2 regions of the Streptomyces sp. NPDC001027 genome follow, and region 1 is predicted to be linked to the other one. Evidence: riboswitches for the same ligand, from Rfam matches in the RefSeq annotation. Region 1 holds a riboswitch; the other holds the start of a gene.
The links. A riboswitch is a leader RNA that binds a small molecule or an ion and turns the genes downstream of it on or off. The one in region 1 is predicted to bind glycine.
Positions count from the first base shown of each region.

Region 2: it holds a riboswitch for glycine, as region 1 does, so the genes downstream of both, gcvT (glycine cleavage system aminomethyltransferase GcvT) here and gcvP (aminomethyl-transferring glycine dehydrogenase) in region 1, are expected to answer to the same signal.

Region 1 covers NZ_JBEPBI010000016.1:54,362-69,813, reverse strand. The annotation lists gene ABT300_RS08015 (MerR family transcriptional regulator) at 1-380, shown strand, start outside; gene ABT300_RS08010 (DNA polymerase IV) at 462-1,904, shown strand; gene ABT300_RS44430 (PRC-barrel domain-containing protein) at 1,957-2,328, opposite strand; glycine riboswitch at 2,439-2,534, shown strand; gene gcvP (aminomethyl-transferring glycine dehydrogenase) at 2,717-5,602, shown strand; gene ABT300_RS07995 (TOBE domain-containing protein) at 5,653-6,072, opposite strand; gene ABT300_RS07990 (TOBE domain-containing protein) at 6,136-6,531, opposite strand; gene ABT300_RS07985 (extracellular solute-binding protein) at 6,893-8,188, shown strand; gene ABT300_RS07980 (carbohydrate ABC transporter permease) at 8,195-9,193, shown strand; gene ABT300_RS07975 (carbohydrate ABC transporter permease) at 9,301-10,065, shown strand; gene ABT300_RS07970 (endo-1,4-beta-xylanase) at 10,122-11,195, shown strand; gene ABT300_RS07965 (LacI family DNA-binding transcriptional regulator) at 11,188-12,234, opposite strand; gene ABT300_RS07960 (DUF5999 family protein) at 12,491-12,679, opposite strand; gene ABT300_RS07955 (hypothetical protein) at 13,053-13,643, opposite strand; gene ABT300_RS07950 (glutamate-cysteine ligase family protein) at 14,217-15,452, shown strand, end outside.
Region 2 covers NZ_JBEPBI010000006.1:243-15,694, forward strand. The annotation lists gene gcvH (glycine cleavage system protein GcvH) at 1-343, opposite strand, end outside; gene gcvT (glycine cleavage system aminomethyltransferase GcvT) at 452-1,570, opposite strand; glycine riboswitch at 1,645-1,766, opposite strand; glycine riboswitch at 1,767-1,866, opposite strand; gene ABT300_RS03715 (AAA family ATPase) at 2,008-2,727, shown strand; gene ABT300_RS03720 (enhanced serine sensitivity protein SseB) at 2,846-3,640, shown strand; gene ABT300_RS03725 (enhanced serine sensitivity protein SseB C-terminal domain-containing protein) at 3,802-4,557, shown strand; gene ABT300_RS03730 (ABC transporter permease) at 5,122-6,120, shown strand; gene ABT300_RS03735 (ABC transporter substrate-binding protein) at 6,179-7,924, shown strand; gene ABT300_RS03740 (ABC transporter permease) at 7,993-9,000, shown strand; gene ABT300_RS03745 (ABC transporter ATP-binding protein) at 8,997-10,094, shown strand; gene ABT300_RS03750 (ABC transporter ATP-binding protein) at 10,091-11,524, shown strand; gene ABT300_RS03755 (trimeric intracellular cation channel family protein) at 11,594-12,250, shown strand; gene ABT300_RS03760 (alpha/beta hydrolase) at 12,159-13,397, opposite strand; gene ABT300_RS03765 (thioesterase family protein) at 13,540-14,421, shown strand; gene ABT300_RS03770 (TetR family transcriptional regulator) at 15,144-15,452, opposite strand, start outside.

The sequences.
Region 1 (15,452 bases):
ACGGGTCCGGCAGCCAGCGTCTCTACAGCTTCCGCGACGTCGTCGTCCTGAAGATCGTCAAGAGGTTCCTCGACACCGGGGTGTCGCTGCAGAACATCCGCAGCGCCGTGCAGCACCTGCGGGAGCGCGGGTTCAGCGACCTGGAGCGGATGACGCTGATGAGCGACGGCGCGACGGTGTACGAGTGCACCTCGCCGGACGAGGTCCACGCTCTGCTCCAGGGCGGTCAGGGAGTGTTCGGGATCGCCGTGGGCGTGGTGTGGCGGGACGTCGAGAGCGCGCTGTCACAGCTGCACGGGGAGCGCGTCGACACCGGGGAGACGCTCGTGGGGCCCAATCCGGCGGACGAACTGGCGCGCAGGCGCAATCGGGCGGTCTGACGCGTCCTCCCGGCGCGTTCGCACGGGCGCGGGTGCGGTGGTGCGACGTCGTTGTCAGTGGCGTGGTGCAGCATCGGACGTGTGAGAAACGCGCCCACGATCCTGCATCTCGACATGGACGCCTTCTTCGCTCAGGCGGAGCAGGCCTCCAAGCCGAGTCTGCGCGGGAAGGCCGTGGTCGTGGGGGGCCTCGGGCCCCGCGGAGTGGTCGCGACGGCGTCCTACGAGGCGCGGGTGTTCGGGGTCCACTCGGCGATGCCCATGGCCCAGGCGCGCAGGCGGGCGCCGAACGCCGCCTATCTGGTGCCGCGGTTCGCCTTCTACCGGTCGATCAGCGAGCAGGTCATGGCGCTGCTGAGGGCGCTGTCGCCGCTGGTGGAGCCGCTGAGCCTGGACGAGGCGTTCGTGGACCTGGAGGCCGGCGGGGCGGCCTGGGACGCCGATTCGGCGCGGCTGGCCGGCGTCAGACTGCGCGCTGACATACGGGCCGCCACCGGTCTCACGGGGTCGGTGGGGCTGGCCTCCTGCAAGATGCTCGCGAAGATCGCCTCGGAGGAGGCGAAGCCCGACGGCCTGGTGCTCATCGAGCCGGGCACCGAGCGGCAGCTGCTCGGGCCCATGCCGGTGCGGACGCTGCCGGGGGTGGGTCCTGCGACGGGGGACCATCTGCGGCGGGCCGGGATCACCACGGTCGACGAGATCGCGGAGGCCGGTGAGGACGAGCTGGTGCGGCTGTTGGGCAAGGCGCACGGGCATGCGCTCTACGCCATGGCGCTGGCGCGCGACGACCGGCCCGTGGTGGCCGAGCGGGAGACCAAGTCCGTGTCGGTCGAGGACACGTACGACGTCGACATCCACGACCGGGTCCGGGTGGGGCTGGAGGTGCAGCGGCTCGCGGACCGGTGCGTGCGCAGGCTCCGGGAGGCCGGACTGTCGGGTCGGACCATCGTGCTGAAGGTGCGGCGGTACGACTTCTCGACGCTCACCCGGTCCGAGACCCTGCGCGGGCCCACCGACGATCCGGCGGTGATCGGGGAGGCGGCGGCGCGGTTGCTGGAGTCCGTGGACACCACGGGCGGGGTGCGGCTGCTGGGCGTCGGCGTCAGCGGTCTGGCGGACTTCACGCAGGAGGACCTGTTCGCGCAGGCCGCGGGGGCGCACGCGGGCGAGTCCGCGCAGGCGGCGGCGGAGCCCGTCGCCGAGGAGCCGGCGTCGGCCCCGGCACCAGCTCCGGCACAGGACCCGGCGCCGGCGCCGGCCGAGCGTCAGTGGCGTCCGGGGCACGACGTGCGGCATGCCGAGCTCGGGCCCGGGTGGGTGCAGGGCAGTGGGCTGGGCCGGGTCACGGTGCGGTTCGAGACGCCGGAGTCGCAGCCGGGCCGGGTGCGCACGTTCCGCACCGACGATCCGCAGTTGGCTCCGGCGGACCCGCTGCCGCTGGTGCGGCGAAGACCGGAAGAGGGCGAGGAGCCGGCGGACGGGGCGCAGGCGCCGTCGCTGACACCCGAGAGCGGCGCAGAGTGAGGTCGTGGGGCTGTGGGGCCGTTCGGGGGACGGGGCTGGCGGGCAGTCGGAGTCAGCTGTCGTCCGTGCCCGCCAGCCGGCCGAAGTCGTGGTCCGGCAGCGGGGGAGGGGCCGCCACGTCCAGACCGTAGTGGTGGTAGAGCTGAAGCTCCTGCTCGGGGGAGAGGTGGCGGCCCACGCCGAAGTCCGGGGCGTCCTTGATCAGCGCCCGGTCGAACGGGATGTGCAGGGTCCCCTCGACCAGCTCGCTGGGCTCCAGGGGGACGAAGGCGTCGCGGGAGAACAGGCCCGTGCGGATGGCGGCCCATTCCGGCACGCCGGTCGCGTCGTCGAGGTAGACCTCGTCGACGGTGCCTATCTTCGCCCCGTTGCGGTCGAACGCCTTGCGGCCGATCAGGTTGCGCGGATCGATGTCGGTCTGCACGGGCCCTCCTCTTGGTCGCGCCTCGTCCGTAAGGACTACGAAAGAGCACATTGAGGCGAGCGGCCACTCGAGAGGCCCGTTGACCTCGCTGGTAGTCTGGCAACGGCTGCTGACCCCGTGCGGGAGAGTCCTCCGGAGACCACCGGAGGCGCCGAAGGAGCAAATCCTCCCCGGAATCTCTCAGGCTCACGTACCGCACGGACGAGGTCACTCTGGAAAGCAGGGCGGGTGCCGACGGCGTCGACGGTGTCCGCTCTCACCGACGGTGAAAGCCGGTCGTCCGCTGGCGACCGGTGAAGCTCTCAGGTTGAGATGACAGAGGGGGAGGCCGTCCGGGCACCCGCCGTGGTGACCCTCGAAGGTCGTGTCAGACCAGGAGGCCTCCGTAATGACCGCCCATCGCATTCCGCTCTCCGAGCTCGAGCAGGGAATCCCCTTCGAGCAGCGCCACATCGGGCCCGACCACGAGGCGCGGGCCAAGATGCTCGCGCACGTCGGCTACGGCTCGCTCGACGAGCTCACCGCCGCCGCGGTCCCCGACGTGATCAAGAACGCCGACGCGCTGGACCTGCCGGGCGCGCGCACCGAGGCCGAGGTGCTGGCCGAGCTGCGCGCCCTGGCCGACCGCAACCAGGTGCTCGACCCGATGATCGGTCTCGGCTACTACGGCACCTTCACGCCGCCGGTCATCCTGCGCAACGTCATGGAGAACCCGGCCTGGTACACCGCGTACACGCCGTACCAGCCGGAGATCTCCCAGGGGCGGCTCGAGGCCCTGCTGAACTTCCAGACGATGGTCGCGGACCTGACGGGTCTGCCGACCTCGGGTGCGTCGCTGCTCGACGAGGGCACGGCGGCCGCCGAGGCGATGGCGTTGTCCCGGCGCGTGGGGAAGAACAGGAAGGGCCTCTTCCTCATCGACGCGGACGTGCTGCCGCAGACCGTCGCCGTGATCGAGACGCGCGCCGAGCCGACCGGCGTCGAGGTCGTCGTCGCCGATCTGAGCGAGGGCATTCCCGCGGAGATCGCGGAGCGCGAGATCAACGGCGTGCTGGTCCAGTACCCCGGCGCGTCCGGCGCCGTGCGGGACCTGAAGGCGCTCATCGACCAGGCGCACGGGCTCGGCGCGCTCGTCACCGTCGCCGCGGACCTGCTCGCGCTGACGCTGCTGAAGTCGCCCGGTGAGCTGGGCGCGGACATCGCGGTCGGCACCACGCAGCGGTTCGGCGTGCCGATGGGCTTCGGCGGGCCGCACGCCGGCTACATGGCGGTGCACGAGAAGTTCGCGCGGAGCCTGCCCGGCCGCCTGGTGGGCGTGTCCGTGGACGCGGACGGGAACAAGGCCTACCGGCTCGCACTGCAGACGCGTGAGCAGCACATCCGGCGTGAGAAGGCGACCAGCAACATCTGCACCGCGCAGGTGCTGCTGGCCGTGATGGCCGGGATGTACGCGGTCTACCACGGCCCCGACGGGCTGCGGACGATCGCCCGGCGCACGCACCGGTACGCCGCGATCATCGCCGCGGGGCTCGAGGCCGGCGGCGTCGAGGCGGTGCACCGGGCGTACTTCGACACGCTGACCGTGCGCGTGCCCGCGAAGGCCGCCGAGGTCGTCGCCGCCGCGCGGGAGCACGGGGTCAACCTGCACCTCGTCGACGCCGACCAGGTGGCGCTCTCCTGTGACGAGACCACCGGGCGCGCCCAGGTCGCCGCGGTCTGGGCGGCCTTCGGGGTGGACGGCGACATCGCGTCGCTCGACGCGGCCGTCGAGGACGCCCTGCCCGCCGGGCTGCTGCGGACCGACGACATCCTGACCCACCCCGTCTTCCAGCTGCACCGGTCCGAGACCGCGATGCTGCGCTACCTGCGCAGGCTGGCCGACCGGGACTACGCGCTCGACCGGGGCATGATCCCGCTCGGCTCGTGCACCATGAAGCTCAACGCCACCACCGAGATGGAGCCGGTCACCTGGCCCGAGTTCGGGCAGCTGCACCCCTTCGCGCCCGCCGAGCAGGCCCAGGGCTATCTGACGCTCATCCGGGAGCTCGAGGAGCGGCTCGCGGAGGTAACCGGGTACGACAAGGTGTCGCTGCAGCCGAACGCCGGGTCGCAGGGCGAGCTGGCGGGCCTGCTCGCCGTGCGCGGGTACCACCGGGGCAACGGCGACGAGCAGCGCACCGTGTGCCTGATCCCGTCCTCCGCGCACGGCACGAACGCCGCGAGCGCCGTGATGGCCGGCATGAAGGTCGTCGTCGTGAAGACCGCCGAGGACGGCGAGATCGACGTCGAGGACCTGCGCGCGAAGATCGAGCAGTACCGGGACGAGCTGTCGGTGCTGATGATCACCTACCCGTCCACGCACGGCGTGTTCGAGGAGCACGTCGCCGACATCTGCGCCCAGGTGCACGAGGCCGGCGGTCAGGTGTACGTCGACGGCGCGAACCTCAACGCGCTCGTCGGGCTCGCTAAGCCGGGGCACTTCGGCGGCGACGTCTCCCACCTGAACCTGCACAAGACGTTCGCCATCCCGCACGGCGGCGGCGGTCCGGGCGTCGGGCCGGTGGCCGTGCGCTCGCATCTGGCGCCGTATCTGCCGAACCACCCGCTGCAGCCCGCCGCGGGGCCGGAGACCGGCGTGGGGCCGATCTCGGCGGCTCCGTGGGGCTCCGCGGGCATCCTGCCGATCTCCTGGGCGTACGTGCGGCTCATGGGCGGTGAGGGCCTCAAGCGGGCCACGCAGGTGGCGGTGCTGAGCGCCAACTACGTCGCCAAGCGGCTGGAGCCGCACTACCCGGTGCTCTACAACGGTCCGGGCGGGCTGGTGGCGCACGAGTGCATCATCGACCTGCGGCCGTTGACCAGGACGACGGGTGTGACGGTGGACGACGTCGCGAAGCGGCTCATCGACTACGGCTTCCACGCGCCGACGATGTCGTTCCCGGTGGCGGGGACGCTGATGATCGAGCCGACCGAGTCCGAGGACCTGATCGAGCTCGACCGGTTCTGCGACGCGATGATCGCCATTCGCGCGGAGATCGAGAAGGTCGGCGCGGGCGAGTGGCCGGCCGACGACAACCCGCTCGTCGGCGCCCCGCACACCGCGGCCGCGCTCGGCGACGCGTGGGAGCACGCGTACTCGCGTGACGAGGCGGTCTTCCCCGCCGGGGTGTCCGCCGCCGACAAGTACTGGCCGCCGGTGCGCCGTGTCGACCAGGCCTTCGGCGACCGCAACCTCGTCTGCTCGTGCCCGCCGCTGGACGCGTACGAGGACTGATCCGGAGCGAGTGTGGGCCCCGTCCGTCGCGGACGGGGCCCTTCGCCGTGCTACGCCGTCGCCAGGGACACCTCGGTCGACTTGATCAGCGCGATGACGTCGGAGCCCACGAAGAGACCGAGGTCGATCGCCGACTCCTTGGTGATCGCCGCGGTGAGTTCGCCGCCGTCCACGGTGATCTTCACCGAGGCCATGACCGAGCCGAGGACGAGGCCGGTGATGGTGCCGGGCAGCCGGTTGCGGATCGACAGGCCGGCGACCTGGCCGGTGGAGAGGGAGACCTCCGTCGACTTGACCAGGGCGTGGACGGCGGCGCCGGGCGCGAGGGCGAGTTGCTCCGAGGCCTCCAGGGTGATGGCCGCCGTGAGGTGCTGGCCGCCGTCGAGGCGGATCTTCACGAGGGCCATGACCTGGCCGGGTTGGACGGCCGTGACGGTGCCGGGAAGCTGGTTGCGGATGCTCAAGCTCATGGGCGTCAACGGTACGACCCCTGGGGTCTTATGGCGGGGATGCCCGCTTTGTGCCGTACTCGGTCACGCCCGGTCGATGTGGACGTTCGTCGACTTCACGCGGGCCGTCGCCTCCATGCCCACCTCGAGTCCGAGCTCCTCGACCGCCTCCCGGGTCAGTAGGGAGACCAGGCGGTGCGGCCCTGCCTGGATCTCCACCTGGGCGGCCACGTCGCCCAGCTTGATCGCGGTGACGATGCCGGGGAAGGCGTTGCGGACCGAGGTGCGGGGGGCGTCGTCCTCCGTGCTGCCGGATCGGGCGAGTTCCACGGAGAAGGCGGCGAGCGCCCTGCCGTCCACCAGGCGTCGTCCGGCCTCGTCGCGATGGGTCGTCACGCGGCCGGCGTCCGCCCAGCGGCGCGCCGTGTCGGGGCTGACGCCGAGCAGTCGTGCCGCCTGGCCGATCGTGTAGCTCTGCATGCGGTCACCCTAGGGCCGCGAGACGGTCCCGCGGGCGCGGGGCCGGTGCGCGGGCGCCGGGTGACGGGGTGTGGCGGGCGCCCGGTGACGGGGGGTGGCGGGCGCCGGTGGGGGCCGGCCCGGTGCCGGTGAGGCTGATCTCGGCCATCCTGTCGCTTCGGTCTCCACTTCGTAACGTTCGCCGTGTGATCCGAATGTTTCGCTCCGGCTTGAGACCTTCTCGGGCGGCCCTCCGTGAACAGGCCGCTGGATTCTCTGTGTTCAAGGGGTTGCCACCCGTTGGAGGGTGTCTCTAGGGTGCGGCAGCAGCGAACCTTTCTGGATCTGGTTCGAAACTTTCGATCTCTCCAAGGAGCGCATGATGGGCGACCCGGCACTCTCCCGCCGAGGCTTCCTGGCGGCCTCCGCCGCGGCCGGTCTGGGCATGACGGCGCTGAGCGCCTGCGGCGGCGACTCGGACGGGGGGTCGTCGTCGGGGACGACCACCATCGAGTGGTGGAACATCTCCACCACTCAGCCGACCAAGGACGTGTGGGCCGCACTGGCCAAGCGGTTCGAGGCGCAGAACCCCAAGGTGAAGGTCAAGATCGTCCAGCTGGAGAACGACGCCTACAAGTCGAAGATGACGGCGCTCACCGCCTCGGGGAAGCTGCCCGACATCTTCCACACCTGGGGCGGCGGTGTCCTGAAGCAGCAGGTCGACGCAGGGCTCGTCGAGGACCTCACCGACCGGACCAAGGGCTGGAACGAGGGCCTGCTGTCGGTCGCCCGGCAGCCGTATCTGATCGACGACAAGGCCTACGGCATACCGTTCGACATCGGCATGATCGGCTTCTGGTACAACAAGGCGCTCTTCAAGAAGGCCGGCGTCAGCGCGCCCCCCACCACCTGGAGCGGCTTCCTCGACGCCGTCCGCAAGCTGAAGGCCGCCGGGATCACCCCGCTCGCCCTGGCCGGCAAGGAGAAGTGGCCCGGCATGTACTACTGGGCCTACCTCGCGATGCGCACCGCCGGCGTCGACGCCCTGCAGAAGGCCGGGGACGCCAAGGACTTCACCGGCGACGGATTCGTCCAGGCCGGACAGCACCTCCAGGACCTCGTGGACCTGCAGCCGTTCCAGAAGGGCTTCCTCGGCGCCGCGTACTCCAGCCCCACCGGTCAGGCCGCCGCCGTCGGCAACGGCAAGGCGGCGATGGAACTCATGGGCCAGTGGGCGCCGGTCGTGGAGGCCGACGCCGGCAAGGGGCTGGGCGCGAACCTCGGGTTCTTCCCGTTCCCGGCCGTGGAGGGCGGCAAGGGCGTGATCACCGAGGTGTTCGGCGGCGGCGGCGGGCACGCCCTGCGCAAGGGCGCCCCGCAGGCCGCCGTCGACTTCCTGAAGTTCTTCGCCTCCGCCGCCACGGACACCGAGCTGGTCAAGAAGACCGGTGTGCTGCCCGTCGTCCCGGCCGCCGAGGGCGCCCTGACCGACCCGAACATCAAGGCCGTCCAGGCACAGCTGAAGGGCGCCACCGGCTTCCAGCTCTACCTCGACCAGGCGTACGCGCCCGCCCTCGGCCAGGAGGTCAACGACAGCGTCGCCGCCCTGATCGCCGGTTCGAAGTCACCGAAGCAGGTCAGCGAGTCGATCACCAAGGTCGCGAAGGAAGAGCAGTAGTCGGCGATGACCTCCACCTTCCTCCCGGACAAACGCAGCGGTCCGGACGTCGAACCCGTGCCCCCTGCCGTCGCCGCGGGGCGTGCGCGGGCTCGCCGACGGGCCCGGCACTGGCTCACCGCCGTCGGCTTCCAGGCGCCCGCGCTGGCGCTGTTCGGCACGCTCGTGCTGCTGCCGATGCTGTTCGCGGTGTACGCCGCGTTCTTCCGCTGGGGCGGCTTCGGCATGCCCGAGGACTTCGTCGGCGGCGACAACTTCACCCGGCTGTTCAAGGACCCTGTGTTCCTCGGCGACCTGTGGCGCTGTGTGCTGCTGGTCGGCCTCTCGCTCCTGCTGCAGCTGCCGTTCGCGCTGGCCCTCGCCGTCGCGCTGAACCAGAAGATCCGCGGCCGGGCCGTCTACCGGATGCTGTTCTTCGCGCCGTACATCCTCTCCGAGGCCATCACCGGCGTGCTGTTCAGCATGATCTTCGCCCCGGACGACGGCCTGGCCGACCACGTGCTCGGCGGCGTCGGACTGGACGGCGTGGGCGGGCAGTGGTTCGCCGACCCCTCCACCGTCATGGCCACCCTGTTCCTGGTCATGACGTGGAAGTACTTCGGCTTCCACATGATGCTCTACCTGGCCGGGCTGCAGTCCATCCCCGCCGAGCTGACCGAGGCGGCCCTGATCGACGGGGCCGGCCCCTGGCAGCGCTTCCGCAACGTCACCCTGCCGCTGCTCGCGCCGACCCTGCGGATCAGCGTCTTCCTGTCGGTCATCGGCGCGATCCAGTTGTTCGACCTGGTGTGGGTCGTCACCGCGGGCGGTCCCGACCACCACTCCGAGACGATGGCCGTGACCATGTTCCAGTACGGCTTCAAGCGCTACCAGGTCGGCTACGCCAGCGCGATCAGCGTCGTCATGTTCGGCATCTGCCTCGTCTTCGCCCTCGCCTACCAGCGGTTCGTGCTCCGCCGCGACCTCCAGGGCGCCACCACGACCATGCGAGGAGGCGGCGCGTGAGCATCGCCAAGACCGACCGCGGCACGAACCCCAGGACACGGCGGAGCGTGCGCGGGGCCGGCCGGAACCTGCCGCTGCACCTCGTCCTCGGGATCGTCGGCCTGGTGATGGCCGTGCCGCTCGTGTACGCCGTGCTGTCCGGGTTCAAGTCCACCGACCAGCTCTCGCGCAACCCCATCGGCCTGCCCGACCCGTGGGTGCCGTCCAACTACACCGACATCCTCGGCGCCGGCTCGTTCTGGCGGCTGGTCGGCAGCAGCACCCTCATCGCGGTCGGGACGACCCTGGTCGTCGTCTCGGTGTCCGCGCTCGCGGCGTTCTCCTTCGCCCGCTTCGCCTTCCGTGGCCGAGAGGTGCTGTTCACCCTGTTCACCATGGGGCTGATGTTCCCCTTCGCGGTGGCGGCCCTGCCCCTGTTCCTGCTGCTGCGCTCCATCGGGCTGCTGGACAACCCCCTCGGGGTGATCCTGCCGCAGGCGGCGTTCGGGCTGCCGATGACGATCGTCATCCTGCGCGGGTTCTTCCGTGAGATACCCGCCGAGCTGGAGGAGGCGGCCACCCTCGACGGCTGCGGTCCCTTCGGCTTCTTCTGGCGGATCCTGCTGCCCATGGCCAGGCCGGCCCTCGGCACGGTCTCGGTCCTCGCCGTGGTCGGCAGCTGGAACAACTTCCTGCTGCCGCTGCTGGTGTTCAACGAGCCCACCTGGTGGACCATCCCGATCGGGGTCCAGCAGTTCCAGGGGCAGTACTCCGCCGAGTACGCGCGCGTCTTCGCCTATCTCGTCCTGGCCATGGTGCCCGCCCTGGCCTTCTACTCCGTCGCCGAGCGCCAGCTCGTCGGCGGCCTCTCCGCCGGCGCCACGAAGGGATGACCCGCGCCCGCGGACCCGTACGGCTCGCCCACCCGCCCACCGTGAGGAGTCGCACCATGCCCAGCACCGCCCGCACCCGGTTCAGACTCGCCGGCGCCCTCGCCGCCGTCCTGGTCGCCGCCGGCGTGGTCACCGGACCGGCCGCACAGGCCCACGAGCAGCCCGCGCACGGAAAACCGACCCGCGCCACCCTCGCGGACCTCGCCCAGCGGCACGGCCGCTACTTCGGCAGCGCCACCGACAACCCCGAACTCACCGACACCGCCTACACGAAGATCCTGGGCCACGAGTTCGACATGATCACCCCGGGCAACGGCATGAAGTGGTACGCCACCGAGCCCCGGCAGGGCGTCTTCGACTGGACCGCCGGCGACCAGATCGCCGACCTCGCGCGCTCCCACCACCAGAAGGTCCGCGCCCACACCCTGGTCTGGCACAGCCAGCTGCCGGACTGGCTGACGACCAAGCAGTGGACGGCCGACGAGCTGCGGGCCGTGCTGAAGAACCACATCCAGACCGAGGTCCGCCACTACCGGGGCAAGGTCTACGCCTGGGACGTCGTCAACGAGGCGTTCAACGAGGACGGCACCTACCGCGAGACGATCTTCTACAAGACCCTCGGCCCCGGCTACATCGCCGACGCCCTGCGCTGGGCGCACCAGGCCGACCCGAGGGCGAAGCTCTACCTCAACGACTACAACATCGAGGCCGTCGGCCCGAAGAGCGACGCCTACTACGCCCTGGCCCGGCAGCTGAAGGCGCAGAAGGTCCCGCTCGACGGCATCGGCCTGCAGGCCCACCTAGCCCTCCAGTACGGCTATCCGACGACCCTCGAGAACAACCTGCGCCGCTTCTCACGGCTCGGTCTGGACACCGCGCTCACCGAGGTCGACGTCCGGATGCTGCTGCCCGCGACCGAGGAGAAGCTGGCCCAACAGGCCGACTGGTACCGGGACATGACCAAGGCGTGCCTCGCGGTGCGGCGGTGTGTCGGCATCACGATCTGGGACTACACGGACAAGTACTCGTGGATTCCGGCGTTCTTCCCCGGCGAGGGCGCGGCCCTGCCCTGGGACGAGCAGCTCGCGCCGAAGCCGGCGTACCAGGCGATCCGGGAGGCGCTCAGCTAGCCCCACGGGGCGGCGCGGTGCTGGCCCGCACCACCAGCTCCGTGCCCAGTTCCACCCGCGGCGAGTCGGGGCGCTCGCCGCGGGCCAGGCTCAGGACCGTGCGGACGGCGAGTTTGCCCATCTCGGCCAGGGGCTGCCGGACGGTGGTCAGGGGCGGGGCCGACCAGCGGACCTCCGGCAGGTCGTCGAAGCCGACCACGCTCATGTCCTCCGGGGTGCGCAGACCGCGCCGGCGCAGTGCCTCGATCGCCCCGAGCGCCATCTGGTCGCTGGCCGCGAACACCGCGGTCGGCGGTTCGGGCAGGTCGAGCAGGGCGTTGCAGCCGGTGAAGCCCGACTCGGGGTGGAAGTCCCCGGGGACGACGAGGGCGTCGTCGACGGCGAGGCCGGCGGCCTCCAGGGCGGCCCGGTAGCCGTCGAAGCGGGCGCGCGAGCACAGCAGCCGGGGCGGGCCCGCGATCAGGCCGATCCTGCGGTGGCCCAGCGACAGCAGGTGCTCGGTGGCCGCGAGCCCACCGGACCAGTTGGCCGCGCCGACGGTCGCCGTGTCGGCGGCGGGGGAGCCGGTCGGGTCGACGACGACCAGCGGAACGCCCAGCACGCGCAGCTGCTCGTGGAGGGTGGGCTCCAGGGCCGAGGTGACCAGGACGACGCCGTCGGAGGCGCGCGAGCGCAGGTTGCGCATCCACTCGCGGGCGTCGCCCGAGCGTCCGTGGATCGCCGACACCACCGTGCCGACCCCGGCGGCGTGGGCGGCCTCCTCCACCCCGCGGATGATCTCCACCGCCCACGGGCTGTCGAGGTCGTTGAAGACGAGGTCGAGCAGGGAGGCGCGGGTCGGCGCCGAGGCGGGTCGCCTGCGGTAGCCGTGCAGCTGCAGCAGGTCCTCGATCCGGGCTCGGGTCCGCGGCGACACGTCCGAGCGGCCGTTGACCACCCGGGACACGGTCGGCACCGAGACGCCGGCCTGCCGGGCGATCTCCGTGATCGTGACCCTGACCTCGATCGGGGACGCGGGCGTCGCATCGTCCGTCGTCACTGCCCACCTCCGCCGTCATCCGCTCCGGACGCCGCCGCCGAAACTTCCAGGAGTCTTCCGGAAAAAACGCCGCCGCGGGAGACGTCAACGGCGTCGTGTCGTGCGGAGACCGGCAGGTTACCCGCAGTGACCGGCTGCGGACACGCGTCGGGGCCGGTTCGCAGTGGTCCTGCGGCCGGCCCCTTCAGTCAGCGGACGGCGGTCCCGCGCCGTCCGTCGGGTACTGCGCCTGTCCGGTCTTCGCCGGACAGGAGGCCTAGGCGGCGGTCACGACCCGGTGGGGGGCGATGACCTGGCCGTCCGGCAGGAGCTCACCGGTGTCCTCGAAGAGCAGGACGCCGTTGCACAGCAGGCTCCAGCCCTGTTCCGGGTGATGCGCCACGAGGCGGGCGGACTCCCGGTCGGCTGAGGTCGCTGGCGGGCACGGTGGCTGGTGCTGGCACATGGGTGGGAACTTCCGCTCTGGCGTGAGTTGTGAGATGGATGTGGTGTCTGTCCCGCGGCGTGAAACGTCGTTCATGGCCGCCCCCCGTTGTGATAAGTCGGTCGGAACCAGTGTTGCCCCACGGAGGTCGATCCGCAGGGATTTCGCGTCACCGCTTCTCACAGGTTCAGGACGCGTCACCCACGCGGGCGGTTCATCGCCACCGCACCGTCCCTTCGGATGGTTCCCTATGGCCGGATGGGGCTACGTCGGGTCCTGGTCCGCACGGCGGTGCGCGGCGCCGTTACCCGTCGGGCACGTGGGTGCGCAGCGCCGTACCCCGTCGCCGGGTCGCGGTGACGGGGCACGGGGGCCGGTGCGGGGGCGGCCGGGGTCAGGCGGGCGAGCCGAGGAGCGGGGGCGGCGCGGGCGTGACGCGGAGGGTGAGCACCGGGAGGAGCTCGGCCACCCGGTGCGGGCGGTGGGCGGCGATCCCGGGCGGTGCGGGGGCCAGCGGAACCAGCAGGTCGGCCGGGTCGGGATGCCCGGTGGTGCCGTCCGACGCGCTGTCGCCGTGCAGCCACAGCGTGAGCATGTAGAGCCCCGGTACCGACAGCAGCCGTGCCTGGCAGTGCTGGGCGACCGACTCGGCCTGGCGCAGGGCCCGCTCCGTGGAGGCGATGTAGGGGCCTTCGAAGAAGTGCGAGAACGCCCAGCCGTCAGGGGTGAGCCGGGTCTCGGCGGCGGCGACGGCCCGGTCGCCGCAGCGGATCAGGAAACGCCAGCCGGCCAGCCGGGTCTCGGCGAGGCCTTCCGGGGTGATCGCGTCCAGGACGTGCAGAGGCAGGGGGAGGTCGGGGACGGCGTCCTGCTGGGCAGTGCGCAGGGACGGCGTACGGGCCTCGCGGACGGCGGTGGGGGAACCGAGTGCCGTGAGGACCGAGCGCAGGGCGGGCGCGGGAGCCGGGGGGACATGCAAAGGCATGGTGGGTCGCCTCTCAATTCGACAGGCACGGTGGCGCGAGGGCGTGGGCGGACGGCGCTGTCAGCTAGCTCTCGAGGTCGGAGAGGCGGGGGCCTGGTCTGGGGGAGAGTGCGGGGGTGCGCGAGCGGCCTGCCGTCTCCTCGACGACAGGCTCCTTCGACCGTGGGCGCCAACCTTCTCTGCCTTGTTTGCGGAGTTTATACGACACGTGTTCAGACTGTGTTTCGTCTAGTCGATTCCGGGACACTCGGCAAGGGTTCTGCCGGTCGGCGATACGTGTGAAAAATCCCGATTCCGAGTGGGTCGCTCCTCGATGACCTCGGGTGGTGCCACGTCGAACGGTCGGCCCATTCTCGTCGGCGTTTTTCACGAGTTCCGGATTTCAACCGACGGGCGTCCGGCGGCATGCCCGGTGAATGTGCCACCGGTTACTTCCGGTGGCTTCGGGTCGGCGTGACGGCTGATGCCTCCCGTCGGGGACGTTATCGATCGGCAGGGCTGGGCATCATTGCACCTGACCCCGGGACCACCGGCGGCCGCGCCGTCGGCCGCCACGCGAGGAAGGACGCTTCGATGGGGGAGAAGGTCGTGGCAGGCGCGTTCGACCTGTCCGATCGTCAGGACTACCGGGACAAGCTCCGGAAGTGTCTGACGGGGCTCGAGCGGCTCCTGGCCCAGAAGCGCTTCGATCGGCCCAAGAACTTCATGGGTCTCGAGATCGAACTGAATCTCGCGGGTGCCGACGGCCTGCCGAAAATGCTGAATGGCGAGGTGCTGGAGCGCATCGCGAGCCGTGATTTCCAAACAGAACTCGCCATGTTCAACCTGGAAGTCAACATAGCCCCACACCGATTGGACGGCCGGGTATTCGATCGACTTGCAGAGGAAATCAGTACGTCACTGGCATATGCCCACCGAAAGGCGGGCGAGGTCGACGCGGGAATCGTGATGATCGGTATTCTGCCGACTCTCGACCGTGACGACCTGGTCTCGTCGAACCTGTCGGACGTCGATCGCTACACCCTTCTCAACGACCAGATCGTGGCCGCCCGCGGAGAGGACTTCGCCCTGGAGATCGACGGGGTGGAGCGGCTGTCGTGCACCTCGAAGTCGATCGTGCCGGAGGCGGCCTGCACCTCCGTGCAGCTGCATCTGCAGGTGACGCCGGGCCGTTTCGCCGCCGTGTGGAACGCGGCGCAGTCGGTCGCCGCCGCGCAGATCGCCGTCGGCGCCAACTCGCCCTTCCTGTTCGGCCACGAGCTGTGGCGGGAGTCGCGGCCCCCGCTCTTCCAGCAGGCGACCGACACCCGGCCGCCGGAGCTCCAGGCGCAGGGCGTACGGCCGCGGACGTGGTTCGGGGAGAAGTGGATCAGCTCGGCGCAGGAGCTGTTCGAGGAGAACGTGCGCTTCTTCCCGCCGCTGCTGCCGATCTGCGACGACGAGGAACCGCTCGACGTCCTCGACGCGGGCGGGGTCCCCTCGCTCGCCGAACTCGTCCTGCACAACGGCACGATCTACCGCTGGAACCGGCCCGTCTACGGCATCGCCGACGGCGTCCCGCACCTGCGCGTGGAGAACCGCGTCCTGCCCGCCGGACCGACGGTGACCGACGTGATCGCGAACGCGGCCTTCTACTACGGCGTCGTCCGGGCGCTGGCGGAGGAGTCCCGGCCGGTGTGGTCCCGGCTGCCGTTCGAGACGGCCGAGGCCAACTTCGACGCCGCGTGCCGGCACGGGATCGAGGCCCGGCTGCTGTGGCCGCGGCGCGGGCGGCTGGGCGGCCTGGTCGAGGTCGACGCGGTGAGCCTC
Region 2 (15,452 bases), on a different contig from region 1:
AGAGCAGATCGTCCGGCTCGCCCGTGATGCGTACCTTGAACAGCCACCCGCCCTCGAAGGGGGCGGAGTTCACCAGCGCCGGGTCGTCGACGACGTCCTGGTTGACCTCGGTGATCTCACCGGAGACCGGGGCGTACAGCTCGCTGACCGACTTGGTCGACTCCAGCTCGCCGCAGGACTCGCCCGCGGCCACCGTGGCGCCGGCCTCCGGGAGCTGGACGAAGACCACGTCGCCGAGCGCGTTGGCCGCGTGCTCCGTGATGCCGACCGTCGAGACGCCGTCCTCGGCGACCGACAGCCACTCGTGCTCCTTGCTGTAGCGCAGCTGCTGGGGGTTGCTCATGGCCTGAATTCTCCTGTACGCGGGGGAGTGCTGATGAAGGGGGACGGTCCAGGGCACGGGTGAGCAGCGCGAATGTGCGCAGTGTCACTCGCGTCCGGGGCCCAGTGTCTACTTCTGGCGCTTGTAGAAGGGCAGCGCCACGACCTCGTACGGCTCGTGGCTGCCCCGGATGTCCACGCCCACGCCCGCAGCGCCCGGCGTGGCGTGCGCGGCGTCGACGTAGGCCATCGCGATCGGCTTGCCCAGCGTCGGGGACGGCGCCCCGGACGTGACCTCGCCGATCACCTCGCCGTTCGCCACGACCGCGTACCCGGCGCGCGGGACGCGGCGGCCCTCGGCGACCAGGCCGACCAGGACGCGCGGCGGCTGCCGCTCGGCCAGCGCGGCCGCCTCGGCGAGCGCCTCGCGCCCGACGAAGTCGCCCTCCTTCCCGAACTTCACCACGCGCCCGAGGCCCGCGTCGAAGGGGGTGAGGGAGAGGCTCAGCTCGTGCCCGTACAGCGGCATGCCCGCCTCCAGGCGCAGCGTGTCCCGGCAGGACAGACCGCAGGGGACCAGCCCGACGCCCTCGCCGGCCTTGGTCAGCGCCTGCCACAGCTCGACGGCGTGCTCCGGCTTCACGAACAGCTCGAAGCCGTCCTCGCCGGTGTAACCGGTGCGCGCGATGAGCGCGGGGACGCCGGCGACGGCGCCCGGCAGGCCGGCGTAGTACTTCAGGCCGTCGAGGTCGGCGTCGGTGACGGCCGCGAGGATGCCGGGGGACTGCGGCCCCTGGACGGCGATCAGGGCGTAGGCGTCGCGGTCGTCGCGGACCTCGACGTCGAAGCCCTCGGACCGCTCCACCAGGGCGTCCAGCACGACCTGGGCGTTGGAGGCGTTGGCGACGACCATGTACTCGGTCTCGGCCAGCCGGTACACGATCAGGTCGTCGAGGATGCCGCCGTCGGCCCGGCAGATCATCGTGTAGCGGGCCCGGCCGGAGTTGACGCCGCCGATGTCGCCCACCAGGGCGAAGTTCAGGAACTCGGCCGCCTGCGGGCCGGTCACCGTGATCTCGCCCATGTGCGAGAGGTCGAAGAGCCCGGCTCGGGTCCGCACGGCGAGATGCTCGTCGCGTTCGGAGCCGTAGCGCAGGGGCATGTCCCAGCCGGCGAAGTCGGTCATCGTCGCGCCGAGCGAGCGATGCAGGGCATCGAGCGCGGTGTGACGGGGTGCGGTGCTGCTCATCGGTCGTTCGTCTCCCAAGGCGACGTATGCCCCTCCCGCGCGGGCGGAGCCGGGCGGGGGGACGGCGAGGTCGTTCCTCCCCATCTGTCATCGGAACCTGAGAGGTTCGCCATGACCACCGCTGCGAGCGGGGGCGGGACATGGCTTGCACCGTGGGTGGGACCGCCGGCGACGGCGGCCCGCTTTTCAGATGTGCCTCGCCCGCGCGGTAACGGGGCCTGAGAGATTCAAGGGAGGGACTTGCTCCTTCGGCGCCCCAGCGGAACTGCTGCTGAGGACTCTCCCGCGCGGATTCAAACGGCCGGTATGCAGTTGGCGCGGCCATCATCGCACGGCCCGCCCCCGTCGCGGCAGGCCGGATCTGTAACCGGCTTGTGTCGCTACGCGCACGAAAACGCGAGGCGGCGCGCATTACCTTCTCTTTACGTGCGATGGGGATGAGTCATACCCGGCCCCAGGGGAGGACGATCACGGTGAAGAGGACGACCTCGGCGAGGACCACGGCCTTCGCGGCCGGCTCGGGGATCGCGCTGCCCGCGCAGCCCGGCGCCCGGACACGGGAGGCGTGCTCCCGGCAGTCCGCGCCGGTCGTCCGCGACCTGCGCGAGCGGGCCGGCCGCAGTCCGCACGGCCTGCTCTTCGGCCCGCGCGATCTGGTGGTCGTCACAGGGCTGCCCGGCAGCGGCAAGTCGACCCTGATGACGCGTGCGGTGGACGGCGTCCGCATCGACTCCCAGGACACCCGCGACCGCTGGGACGCCCGGATGCCCCGTGTGCTGCCCTACGCGCTCTACCGGCCGCTGGTCCGCCTCGCCCACTACGCCGGACTGCGCCGGGCCCTGCGCGGCGGCGGGGGCGTCGTGGTGCACGACTGCGGCGCCCAGGCCTGGGTCCGCGACTGGCTGGCGCGCGCGGCCCGCCGCCGCGGCGGCGCGCTGCACCTGCTCGTCCTCGACGTCGGCGCGGACACGGCCCTGCGAGGTCAGCGCGAGCGCGGCCGAGGCGTCTCGCGGTACGCCTTCCTGCGGCACCGCCGCGCCGCCGCCCGTCTGCTGAGCTCGGTGGAGAAGGGCCGGCTGCCCGAGGGGTGCGGCTCCGCGGTCCTGCTCGACCGGCCCGCCGCCGACGTCCTGCGGCGGATCGGCTTCACGGGCTGAGGCGCGTCCTCCCCCGGGCGTGGGCTCGTCGTCCCACGGGCAGAGGCGGCGCGGCCGACACCCGCTAGCCTTTCAGTCACAGCAGCAGAGTGAGCGGTTCTTAGCAGGCGGTAGGCAGATGGACTTCCCCCCGGCGGACTTCCCCGCGGACTTCCCGGCGCAGGCGCACCCCCATTCGCACGGCGGATGGCCCGGCAACGAGCTGGAGGAGGTGCTCTCCGCCTCCCTCGGCGTGCCGGGAGCCGGCGGCCGGATCGTGGAGGTGCTCGGCCGCAGCTTCGTCTGGGTGCCGCTCCCCGGCGGCGGCGGCCCGCACAGCGGCCCCCTCGACCTGCCCACGATGGAGCTCGACGGCCAGGTGTACGTGCCGGTCTTCAGCTCCGAGGAGCAGTTCCGCCAGGTCGTCGGCTCGCACATGTCGTTCACCGTCGCGCCGGCCGTGGAGTTCGCGCGGGGGCTGCCGCCGCAGGCGGGCATCCTCGTCAACCCCGACGGCGTGGTCGGCGTCCCGCTGCCGCCGGCCGCCGTGGCCGAGCTGTGCCGGGCCGGCCGCACTCCGCTGGACGGTCCGGCCGTCGGCGGCCGGGTCCGCCTCTACGAGCCGGACTGGCAGGACGACCCGATGGACTTCCTGGCCGCGGCCTCCGCGGAGTTCGAGGCCGTCGGCGTGGTGCGCACCGCCCGCCGCTGTCTGGCCGCGATCGAGACGGCGGACCCGGTGATGTTCGTGGGCGTCGAGCTCTCCCAGTGGGAGGGCGACCTGCGCGCACTCCCCCTGGAGGCCCTCGGCAGGGCCCTGACGACGGCGGCGGCGCCCTGGCCGGTCAACCTGGTGCTCCTCGACGTCGCCCAGGACCCGGTGGGCGACTGGATGCGGGAGCGGGTCCGCCCCTTCTACTCGAGGCTCCACTAGCCACAGGACCGGAGAGCGGGCCGCCCGACGGGGCGCCTGGCCCGCGCTCTCAACTGCTCGACCAGGCGGAGCGCCTAAGCTGGACTCCGACGCGGGGCAACTTCTCGAAGGGGCGATAAAAAGTGAGCGCTGGCACTGCCGCGACCGGCTCGGTCGAGCACATGCTGCGCCAGGTCACGCCCGGGCGCTACGACGCCTACGAGGCGCTCCTGCGCGCGCTCGCGACCCCCTCCTCGGGTCAGGTCTGGATGCTGCTGTGGCACGGGCAGGCCGGCTCCCCGGACGCCCAGTACGGAAACATGGAGGTCGAAGGGCACGGCTACGCGCCCTGTGTGACGTCCGCCCAGGAGCTCAGCGCGAGCGGCTGGAACCGCTCGTACGAGGTGGTCGACGGGCTGGACGTGGCCCGGACCCTCTACCCCGACCACTACGGCCTCTGGCTGAACCCGCACGCCCCCGGCGGCGGCGTCGGCATTCCCTGGCTGGATCTGCGCCGGATCGCCACCGGCCTGGAGCGGCAGCCCGCCGGCCCGCTCCGGCTGTCCGAGCCCGGCATCGAGATCCCGCAGTTCTACGCGCTGCTCGCGCAGAACGCCCACCGCGCCCAGGCGGTGCGCACGCTGCGCCGGGCCTGGGTGCAGCCGGCGCTGGGCGCGCCCTACCTGGCCATCGGGCTCGACGTGTACGACTCCTCCCCGGCGGCCGTGGAAGCCGTGCGGGCGATGATGCAGCAGTCCATCGGCGCGGTGCCGGACGGGCTGCCGGTCTCCACGGTCGCGATGACCGACGACTACGACCCCGTCGTGATGTGGATGCGCGCCAACGCCCGCCCCTTCTACGACCGTGAGGCGCACGCCCCGGCTCCGGCCCAGGGACCGGGCGGCGGCTACGGCTTCCCGGGCCCGCGTCCGTACTGATCCGCCGCCCGACTCCCGCCGCCTGCCGCGCGACGCCCGACACCCGACGCCGGGTGTGCGGAGTCCCGGCGTCCGGTATGCGGCGTCCGGGGTGCCGACGGTCACTCCCGGTCACGGACGCCCGGCCGCTGACCGTCCGTCAGACCCGCGCCGACGCGGGGCGTGTGGCCGCGTCAGCCGCCGGCCCCGCGCGCCGCCTCGCGCCGACGTCCTGAAGTGTTCCGGTTCTTCCGTGATGTGACGCCGGGCACACGGGACGGGCGCGCCGCCCTCTCCGGATGTCGGGGTGTGGCGTTCGGGTAACGGAATGTGCAGGTCGGCATCACGGTTACGCATACTTTCGCCGCGAGATCTGGCGTGTGATCGCGCATGCATTGAAGACTCGCCTCTCAGACGCGAGGTCGTCGATCCTGCGAGCGACTGCCCATCGGCAGCAATCCGGGGTCAACTGGACAGTTGGGCCGCACTCACCGGCGCCGGCCGCGTAGCAGGCAGTAAGCGAACCAAGCCGCCGACAGCGGCGGACAAAGGCCGGTCACCGCCGGCGAGAGGGGTCGGGTCACCGTGACCGCACCGATCGAGACCACCGGGTCGGCAACCGAGGTACAGCCTGAGGCTGTGCTCGCGGGTGTCGACAAGGGGCAGATCGAGGGCCGTTCCCTGGGGCAGATCGCCTGGTCCCGTTTCAAGAAGGACAAGGTGGCCGTGGCCGGCGGGGTCATCGTGATCCTGCTGATCGTGCTCGCGCTTCTCTCCCGTCCGATCCAGGCCCTGTTCGGTCTGGACCCCAACGCCTTCAACCAGGACCTCATCGACCCCAACACGTCGATCCCCACCGGCGACTTCGGCGGCATGAGCTGGGAGCACCCGCTCGGCGTGGACCCGAAGTTCGGGCGGGACATCGCCACCCGCATCCTGGAGGGCTCCTGGGTGTCGCTGGTCGTGGCCTTCGGGGCGACGATCCTGTCGAACACCATCGGCGCGGTCCTCGGCGTGGTGGCCGGCTACTACGGCGGGCGGGTCGACTCGATCATCAGTCGGCTGATGGACACGTTCCTCGCCTTCCCCCTCCTGCTCTTCGCCATCGCCATCTCCGCCACGCTGCAGGGCGGCGCGTTCGGCATGGAGGGACTGCCGCTCCACATCAGCGTCCTCATCTTCGTCATCGGCTTCTTCAACTGGCCCTACCTCGGACGCATCGTCCGGGGCCAGACGCTCGCCCTGCGGGAACGCGAGTTCGTGGACGCGTCGCGGGGGATGGGCGCCAAGGGGCCGTACATCCTGTTCCGGGAGCTGCTGCCCAACCTGGTCGGCCCGATCATCGTCTACTCGACGCTGCTCATCCCGACCAACATCCTCTTCGAGGCCAGCCTGAGCTTCCTGGGCGTCGGCATCCAGCCCCCGCAGGCGTCGTGGGGCGGCATGCTCAAGGAGGCGGTCACCTACTACCAGGTCGATCCGCAGTTCATGATCGTGCCCGGTCTCGCCATCTTCGTGACCGTGCTGGCGTTCAACCTGCTCGGCGACGGTCTCCGTGACGCTCTCGACCCGCGCAGCCGCTGACGTGCAGCCGCAGCGAGAGTCCGACAGATTTCCATCAACAAAGGGGAAGCAGACCATCATGCGAAGGTCAGGGCTGGCCGCGATTGCGGCCATCGGCAGTGTGAGCCTGTTGCTCGCCGGCTGCAGCAAGGCCGATGACAACACGGACAAGGACGGCGGCAAGTCCGCCGGGGCCGACGCGGCCACCAAGGGCGTCGTCAACGCCTCCACCCAGAAGGGTGGGACGGTCACGTACGAGTACTCCGACGTGCCGGACTCCTTCGACCCGGGTAACACGTACTACGCGTACATGTACAACCTCAGCCGCGTCTACGCGCGTCCGCTGATGACCTTCCAGCCCGGCGCGGGCGAGGAGGGCAACAAGCTGGTCCCCGACCTCGCGGCGAGCGCGGGCGTGCCCAGCGACGGCGGCAAGACCTGGACGTACAAGCTGCGGACGGGCCTGAAGTACCAGGACGGCACGGCGATCACGTCCAAGGACGTCAAGTACGCCGTCGAGCGCTCCAACTTCGCGCGTGACGTGCTGTCCCTCGGCCCGAACTACTTCCAGCAGCTCCTTGTGGGCGGCGAGGCGTACAAGGGTCCGTACAAGGACAAGAAGGGTCTCGCGTCCATCGAGACGCCGGACGACTCCACGATCGTCTTCAAGCTGAAGTCGGCGTTCCAGGAGTTCGACTACCTGGTCGCGACGCCGCAGACCGCGCCGGTGCCCGAGGCCAAGGACAAGGGCATCGACTACGTCAAGAACATCGTGTCCTCGGGCTCGTACAAGTTCGAGAGCTACGACGAGGGCAAGCAGGTCACCCTCGTCCGCAACGAGAACTGGGACCCGAAGACCGACCCGCTGCGCAAGCAGTACCCGGACAAGATCGTCGTCAAGCTGAAGGTCAACGCCGAGACGATCGACCAGGACGTCCAGGCCGGCGACGCGATCGACCTCGGCGGCACCGGCGTTCAGGCCGCGACGCAGGCGAAGGTCATCAACGACGCCGCGCTGAAGGCCAACACGGACAACACCTTCGGCGGCCGTCTCGTCTACCTGGCGATCAACACCAAGGTCGCGCCGTTCGACAACGTCGCCTGCCGCAAGGCCGTGCAGTACGCCGTCGACAAGGTCTCGGTGCAGACCGCCGAGGGCGGCCCGATCCGCGGTGACATCGCCACCACCGTCCTCCCGCCGGACATCCCGGGCTACGCGAAGGCGGACGTCTACGCGACCGACGGCAACAAGGGCGACGTCGCCAAGGCCAAGGAGCAGCTGAAGGCCTGCGGCAAGACGGCGATCACCACGAACATCACCGCGCGCAGCGACCGTCAGCCGGAGATCGACGCGGCCACCGCGATCATCGCCTCGCTGAAGAAGGTCGGCATCAACGCCAGCCTGAAGCAGTTCCCGTCGGGCAAGTACTTCACCGACTACGCGGGCGTCCCGGCGTTCAACAAGAAGAACAACGTCGGCCTGATGATGATGCAGTGGGGCGCCGACTGGCCGGGCGGCTACGGCTTCCTGCAGCAGATCCTGAACGGCGCCGCCATCGGCGCGTCCGGCAACACCAACCTGTCGGAGCTGAACGACCCCGAGGTCAACGCGAACCTCGCCAAGGCGATCGGCACGCAGGACGCGACCCAGCGCAACGCCATCTACACGCAGATCGACAAGAAGGTCATGGACGACGCGGCCCTCGTGCCGCTGACCTACTTCAAGGTCCTGCTGTACCGCCCGGCGAACTACACCAACCTGGTGTCGACGGCGGCCTTCAGCGGTCAGTACGACTACCTCAACATCGGCACGACCAAGAAGTAGCCCCGGAAGGCAGGTGAAGGCATTGGTGCCCGCGGGCTTCCCGGCCCGCGGGCACCAGGCCGATCCCCGTGATCTCGTACATCCTCCGTCGGACGTTCGCGGCAGTGATCCTGCTGCTGGTCGTCACCGCGGTGACCTTCGCCATCTTCTTCCTGCTGCCACGCCTCGCCGGCCAGACCGCCGACCAGATGGCACAGCAGTACATCGGGAAGAGCCCGTCGGCGGCGGACATCGCTGCGGTCAAGCGCAACCTCGGTCTGGACGACCCGGTCTACCTCCAGTACTGGCACTTCATCAAGGGTGTCGTGACCGGTGCCACCTACGACCTGGGGCCCACCACCGCGCACTGTGACGCGCCGTGCTTCGGGTACTCCTTCAAGACCCACGAGGCGGTCTGGCCGCAGCTCACCTCGCGCCTTCCGGTGACGGGTTCGCTGGCCGTCGGCGCCGCCCTGATGTGGCTGATCGGCGGTGTGGTCATCGGCGTGATCTCCGCGCTGAAGCCGCGCTCGATCTTCGACCGCACCTTCATGGGCATCGCGCTCGCCGGCGTGTCGCTTCCCATGTTCTTCACGGGCAGCCTGGCGATCCTGCTCTTCACCTACCAGATCCCGATCTTCGGCCGCACCTACGTGCCGTTCACCGAGAACCCGGCGCAGTGGGCCAACACGCTGTTCCCGGCGTGGTGTTCGCTCGCCCTGCTCTACTCCGCCATCTACGCGCGGCTCACCCGCTCGGGCATGCTGGAGACGATGAACGAGGACTTCATCCGCACGGCCCGCGCCAAGGGCCTGCGCGAGCGCAAGGTCGTCGCCCGGCACGGACTGCGGGCCGCGCTGACGCCGATCATCACGGTGTTCGGCATGGACGTCGGTCTGCTGCTCGGCGGCGCCCTGATCACCGAGTCCGTCTTCTCGCTGCACGGCGTCGGCGAGTACGCGGTGAAGGCCATCACGGACAACGACCTGCCGCCGATCCTCGGCGTCACGCTGCTCGCCGCCTTCTTCGTCGTCATCGCAAATCTTCTGGTGGACCTGCTCTACGCGGCCGCCGACCCGCGGGTGAGGCTCTCGTGACCGAACTGTCCAAGACCGGCGCCGCCGTGGGCGAGCCGACCGGCCCGTCCTCGAACAAGCCCGGCGCGTTCCTCGACGTGCGCGACCTCAAGGTGCACTTCCCGACCGACGACGGCCTGGTCAAGTCCGTCGACGGGCTCAGCTTCCAGGTGGAGAAGGGCAAGACCCTCAGCATCGTGGGCGAGTCCGGCTCCGGGAAGTCGGTCACCTCGCTGGCGATCATGGGTCTGCACCGGCTCGGCGCCCGCGGCAAGAACGTGCAGATGTCCGGCGAGATCTGGCTCGACGGCAAGGAGCTGGTCTCCGCCGACCCGGACGAGGTGCGCCGGCTGCGCGGCCGCGAGATGGCGATGATCTTCCAGGACCCGCTGTCCGCGATGCACCCGTACTACACGATCGGCAACCAGATCGTGGAGGCGTACCGCGTCCACCACGACGTCACCAAGAAGGCCGCCCGCGCGCGGGCGATCGAGATGCTCGACCGGGTCGGCATCCCGGAGCCGGCGAAGCGTGTGGACGGCTACCCGCACGAGTTCTCCGGCGGTATGCGCCAGCGCGCGATGATCGCCATGGCGCTGGTCAACAACCCCGAGCTGCTCATCGCGGACGAGCCGACCACCGCCCTGGACGTGACCGTCCAGGCGCAGATCCTGGACCTCATCCGGGATCTGCAGAAGGAGTTCGGCTCCGCGGTCGTCATCATCACCCACGACCTCGGCGTGGTCGCCGAGATCGCCGACGACGTCCTGGTGATGTACGGCGGCCGGTGCGTGGAGCGCGGCCCGGTCGACGAGATCTTCGAGAAGCCGCAGCACCCCTACACCTGGGGCCTGCTCGGCTCGATGCCGCGCATCGACCGTGAGACCTCCGAGCGGCTCATCCCGGTCAAGGGTCAGCCGCCGAGCCTCATCAACGTCCCCTCGGGCTGCGCCTTCCACCCCCGCTGCCCGTACGCGGACGTGCCCAAGGGTGATGTCACCCGCACCGTGCGCCCCGAGTTGCAGCAGGTCGGCGGCGGGCACTGGTCCGCCTGTCACCTCTCGTCGGAGGACCGTACGCGGATCTGGACCGAAGAGATTGCGCCGAAGCTGTGAGTGAGACGAAGAAGACGGACGCGGCCGCCCCGGTTCCGCCGCAGGCCTCCTCCCCCGAGGACCGCGAGGTGCTGCTCAGGGTCCAGGGCCTGCAGAAGCACTTCCCCATCCGCAAGGGCGTCCTGCAGCGTCAGGTCGGCGCGGTCAAGGCGGTCGACGGCATCGACTTCGAGGTGCGCAAGGGCGAGACCCTGGGCGTCGTCGGCGAGTCGGGCTGCGGAAAGTCGACCATGGGCCGGGTCATCACCCGGCTCGAGGAGCCGACCGGCGGCCGGATCCACTTCGAGGGCCAGGACATCACCCGGCTGAAGCCGTCCGCGATGCGCCCGCTGCGGCGGGACATCCAGATGATCTTCCAGGACCCGTACGGTTCCCTGAACCCGCGGCACACCATCGGCGGGATCGTCTCGGCGCCCTTCCGTCTCCAGGGCGTGGAGCCCGAGGGCGGCGTGAAGAAGGAGGTGCAGCGGCTGCTGGAGCTCGTGGGTCTGAGCCCCGAGCACTACAACCGCTACCCGCACGAATTCTCCGGCGGTCAGCGCCAGCGCATCGGCATCGCCCGTGCGCTCGCCCTCAAGCCGAAGCTCGTCGTGGCGGACGAGCCGGTCTCCGCGCTGGACGTGTCGATCCAGGCGCAGGTCGTCAACCTGATGGACGACCTCCAGCAGGAGCTCGGCCTGACCTACGTGATCATCGCGCACGACCTGTCCGTGGTGCGCCACGTCTCGGACCGCATCGCGGTGATGTACCTCGGCAAGATCGTCGAACTCGCCGACCGCACCTCGCTGTACAAGTCGCCGATGCACCCGTACACCAAGGCGCTCATGTCGGCGGTGCCGGTCCCGGACCCGCGGCGCCGGGGCGCCAAGAGCGAGCGCATCCTGCTCAAGGGCGACGTGCCCTCGCCGATCTCGCCGCCGAGCGGCTGCCGCTTCCACACCCGGTGCTGGAAGGCGACGCAGGTCTGCGCGACCCAGGAGCCCGTGCTCGTCGAGCTGCGGACGGGTCAGCAGGTGGCCTGCCACCACCCGGAGAACTTCGCGGACCAGGCCCCGCAGGACGTCGTCCTGCTGACCGCCGCGAAGGAGGCCGCGGAGCTGGTGGCCGACGAGGTGCTCGCCGAGTCGGCGGCGACCTCGGCGGCGGTGGCGGCGGAGATCGCCGACCACCCGGCGACCGAGACGGCAGAGGCGTCCGAGGCCCCCGAGTCGGCAGAGGTCTCGGAGGCGGCAGAGGTCTCGGAGGCGGAGGCCGCCGAGGCGGCGGAGACCGAGACCGCCGAAGAGGCCCCCGAGACGGCGAAGGGGCAGGAGGAGGCCGAGTCCTCCGCGGCGCCCGAGTCCTCCGCGGCGCCCGAGTCCTCCGAGGCGTCCCCGGCGTCCGAGGCGTCCCCGGCGTCCGACGGTGAGACGCCGTCCAAGGAGAAGTAAGCACCGCCAGATCGCAGCCCCCGCCTTGCAATGTAAGGCGGGGGTTGTCTGTTGGGTGACAATGTAAGGGTGCTCCAGCAGATCTTCAGTCCCTCCGTCCAGCACACCCTCGACCTGTTCGGCATCTTCGTGTTCGCCATCTCGGGGGCGCTGCTCGCCGTTCGCAAGAACTTCGACGTGTTCGGCATCGCCACGCTCGCCGAGGTCACCGCGCTCGGCGGCGGGCTGTTCCGGGACCTGGTCATCGGGGCGGTGCCGCCGGCCGCCTTCACCGACCTCGGATACTTCCTCACGCCGCTGATCGCCGCGCTGCTCGTCGTCTTCCTGCATCCGCAGGTGGAGCGGATCCAGACCGGCGTCAACGTCTTCGACGCGGCCGGCCTCGGCCTGTTCTGCGTCACCGGGACGACGAAAGCGTACGACTACGGGCTCGGCCTCACCGCGTCGGCCGCGCTGGGGCTCGCCACCGCTGTGGGCGGCGGTGTGCTGCGCGACGTGCTGGCCAACGAGGTGCCCTCGCTCCTGCGCTGGGACCGGGACCTGTACGCGGTCCCGGCGATCGTCGGCGCCGCCATGGTCGCGCTCTGCATCCGCTACGACGTGCTCACCCCGCTGGCCAGCGGGACGGCGGCCGTCACCGCCTTCGTGCTGCGGCTTCTGGCGATGAGGTTCCACTGGCGAGCGCCTCGTGCCTGGAATCGTCGCTCGACGGTGCGCGAGGAGTAGTCCCGCTCCCGCCGCCGACGACGGGGGTCTGCTGCATCTGCAGGGTCAGCCAGCGGAACGCCGGCACGACCTGCGGCCGCCACAGCGCCATGGAGTGGCCGCCCGCGCTCTTCGGGATGTACACGACGTGCACGGTCGTCGGCGCCTTCGCCTCCTTGCGCAGGGCCAGCGCCGCCTCGTAGCCGTCCTGCGGCTGACCGGAGAGGTACAGGGCCACGGCGGGCGGCACCACGGCCTTCCGCAGCAGCGCATAGGGGTTGTTGGCCCGGCGCAGCGAAGGAGTTTTGGCCGCGAGGGACTTGCGCTCGCCGATCGGGTCGCTGTACCCGGACAGGCTCACCGCGGCCCGGAAGCGGTCGGGGTGCGCGACGGCGAGCTTGGCCGCGCAGTGGGCTCCCGCCGAGTACCCGGCGACCGCCCAGCCCTTGGGCGCGGGCTGGGCCCGGAAGTTGTCCCTGACCATCTTCGGCACGTCGATGCTGAGCCAGCTGTCCGCGTTGACGACGTGCGGGACGTTGGCGCAGCCGGTGTCCACACCCGGCAGCAGCGTGGTGCGCGGTGCGACGAGGATGAACGGCGCGATCTCGCCCGAGCGCATCAGCGGCTCCAGCTGCTCGTGCACGTGCAGCGACCCGAACCAGGACTTGGGGGAGCCCGGGTAGCCGGGCAGCAGCTCCACCACGGGGAAGGAGCGGTGCGCGTAGGCGGGGTCGTGATACTGCGGGGGCAGCCAGACGTAGACCTCGGCGTTCACGCCCGAGACCTGACCCTCGAGCTGGGTGACGCGCACCCCGCCGGCCGCGTGCATCCCCGTCCCGTCCGCCCGCGCGAACTGCTGCTTGACCTTGGGCAGCCGGTCGAGCGCGATGCCGCCGGTGCCGTCGGCGCCCAGGTCGGCGGCCTGCTGCACATGGGTGCCGGTGCCCAGCAGGTCGCCCCAGGTGTCGTACAGGCTGTTGGCGTTGTTGACGAGGACGAAGACCAGGGCGACGGCGGTGCCCTGGGCGAACAGCAGCATCAGCATCCGGGCCGCGACGCGCAGCAGCCGCGGTCCGCGCATCCGCGACCACAGCAGCAGCGGCAGCGCGACGGCGAGCACGGACACGGCGATCAGGGTGTAGAGGAACGGAGTCCCGGTGAGGCTCATGTCCTTGCAGAGGGGAATAGGGGCGGCAAGGTTACGGACGAGTCGGGACACTTACCGAGAAATTTGCCGTCTCATGTCCTGTCTTCACCCTCCGCCCCACACAAAGCTACCGCTTAGTAATCACTTACTGTACCGTTCAGGCATGCCAGAAGCAGCTACCGCGGCGGCCGAGCGGGCCTCCGTCGACCCCGTCACGGCCTCGATCGGCGACAGCGAGTTCGACCGGGACACCGCGCTCACCCGACGGGCGCCCGGTGTCTACGACATCGACCTGTCGGCCGGCTGGACGATCATCAGCGCCGTCAACGGCGGCTATCTCCTCGCCGTCCTCGGCCGGGCCCTCGCGGACGCCCTGCCGCACGGCGATCCGTTCACGATCTCGGCCCACTACCTCACCGCGTCGCAGCCCGGCCCCGCGACCGTCCGCACGGAGGTCGTCCGCTCCGGCCGCACCCTGTCGACCGGCCAGGCCTCGCTCTTCCAGTACGACGAGAGCGGCGCCGAGGTCGAGCGGATCCGCGTCCTCGCCTCCTACGGCGACCTGGACGCGCTCCCGGACGACGTCCGCACCACGGCGAAGCCCCCGGCGATCCCGCCCCCCGAGCAGTGCTTCGGCCCCGAGGACGGACCGGCCCCGGTGGACGGCAGCTCCGCCATCACGGAGCGGCTGATGCTCAAGCTCGACCCGTCGACCCTCGGCTGGGCGCTCGGGCAGCCGTCCGGCAAGGGCGAGATGCGGGCCTGGTTCGGCCTGAAGGACGGCCGCGACCCCGACCCGCTCTCCCTGCTGCTGGCGGTGGACGCCCTGCCGCCGACCGCCTTCGAGATCGGTCTGCGCGGCTGGGTCCCCACGGTGGAGCTGACCGTCCACGTCCGCTGCCGTCCGGCTCCCGGACCGCTGCGCGTCTCCATCGTCACCCGCAACCTCGCGGGCGGCTTCCTCGAGGAGGACGCCGAGGTCTGGGACAGCGCGGACCGGCTGGTCGCCCAGTCGCGGCAGCTGGCGAGGGCCAGGCTCGGCTGAGCGGCGCCCCAGGCGGCCGCCCGTGTCACGGAGCTGTACCAGAGCCTCGTCGGCAAGCGGGCGGCCCCGTCGGTCGACTCCCAGGTCGAGGGCTTCTCTTGGGGGGCGCTTTGCCCGCCTCACAGGCGGCGGACAGTGGAGCCCCAAGAAAGCCCCAGGCGCCGTTGGTTGAGTGCCCGCCTCAGGTTCCCTCAACCGCTTGGAGCTGTCTCGATGAAGCGTGCGCCGATACCCGTCCGTCTCGTCCCCGCGGTGGCGCTGCTGGCGCTCTCGCCCCTCGCTCTGGCAGCCTGCGGCTCGGGTGACTCCTCCACCTCCGAAAGCGGCACTTCGGGGCAGCAGTCCTGTCGGGCGCCGTCCGGTGCCGCCTCCGCGATGCCGAGCGGGGCTCCGAGCGGGGCGCCGAGCGGGGCTCCGTCGGGTGCGCCGGCCGGCGCGGCGTCGGGGCGGCCGACGGGGGCCCCGACCGGCATGCCGACCGGCGTCCCTTCCGGCGCGCCGAGCGGCGCCCCGGGCGGCGGGGGTCAGGGCGGTCCCGGCGGCGGCTGCGGCGGCCCGGGCGGCGGTCAGGCCCCGCAGGCCCAGCAGCCCCAGTAGATCCGGCGGATCCACTGGACCCGGCGGGCCCAGCGGGCTCGGCAGCAGAGCTGACCGTCGGCACGGCACATCAGGGCGGCGCACCCGGGAACGGGAGCGCCGCCCCTGTGCGTCGCCGCCGGCGCTCAGTCCAGCCAGTGATGACGGCCGATGCTGATGAGCCGCATCTGACGGGTCGCCATCCTGGCGACCCGTTCGCGCTCCTCCGGTGAGGCCTCCAGGGACTCGAGGAACAGCGAGGCAGTGATGAGCATCTGGTCGACGTAGAGATGCGAGAGCATCAGCAGGTCGTCGTCGCTCCAGCCCTCGGCCTCGGAGTCCTTGGCCAGCTCGGCCTTCACCTCCTCGGCGAACCGGCCCAGTTGCTCCCGGATCGCCTCCCTCACCGGCTGCACCCCGCCGTGTCGCTCCCGCGCGATGAAACGGACGTGAGC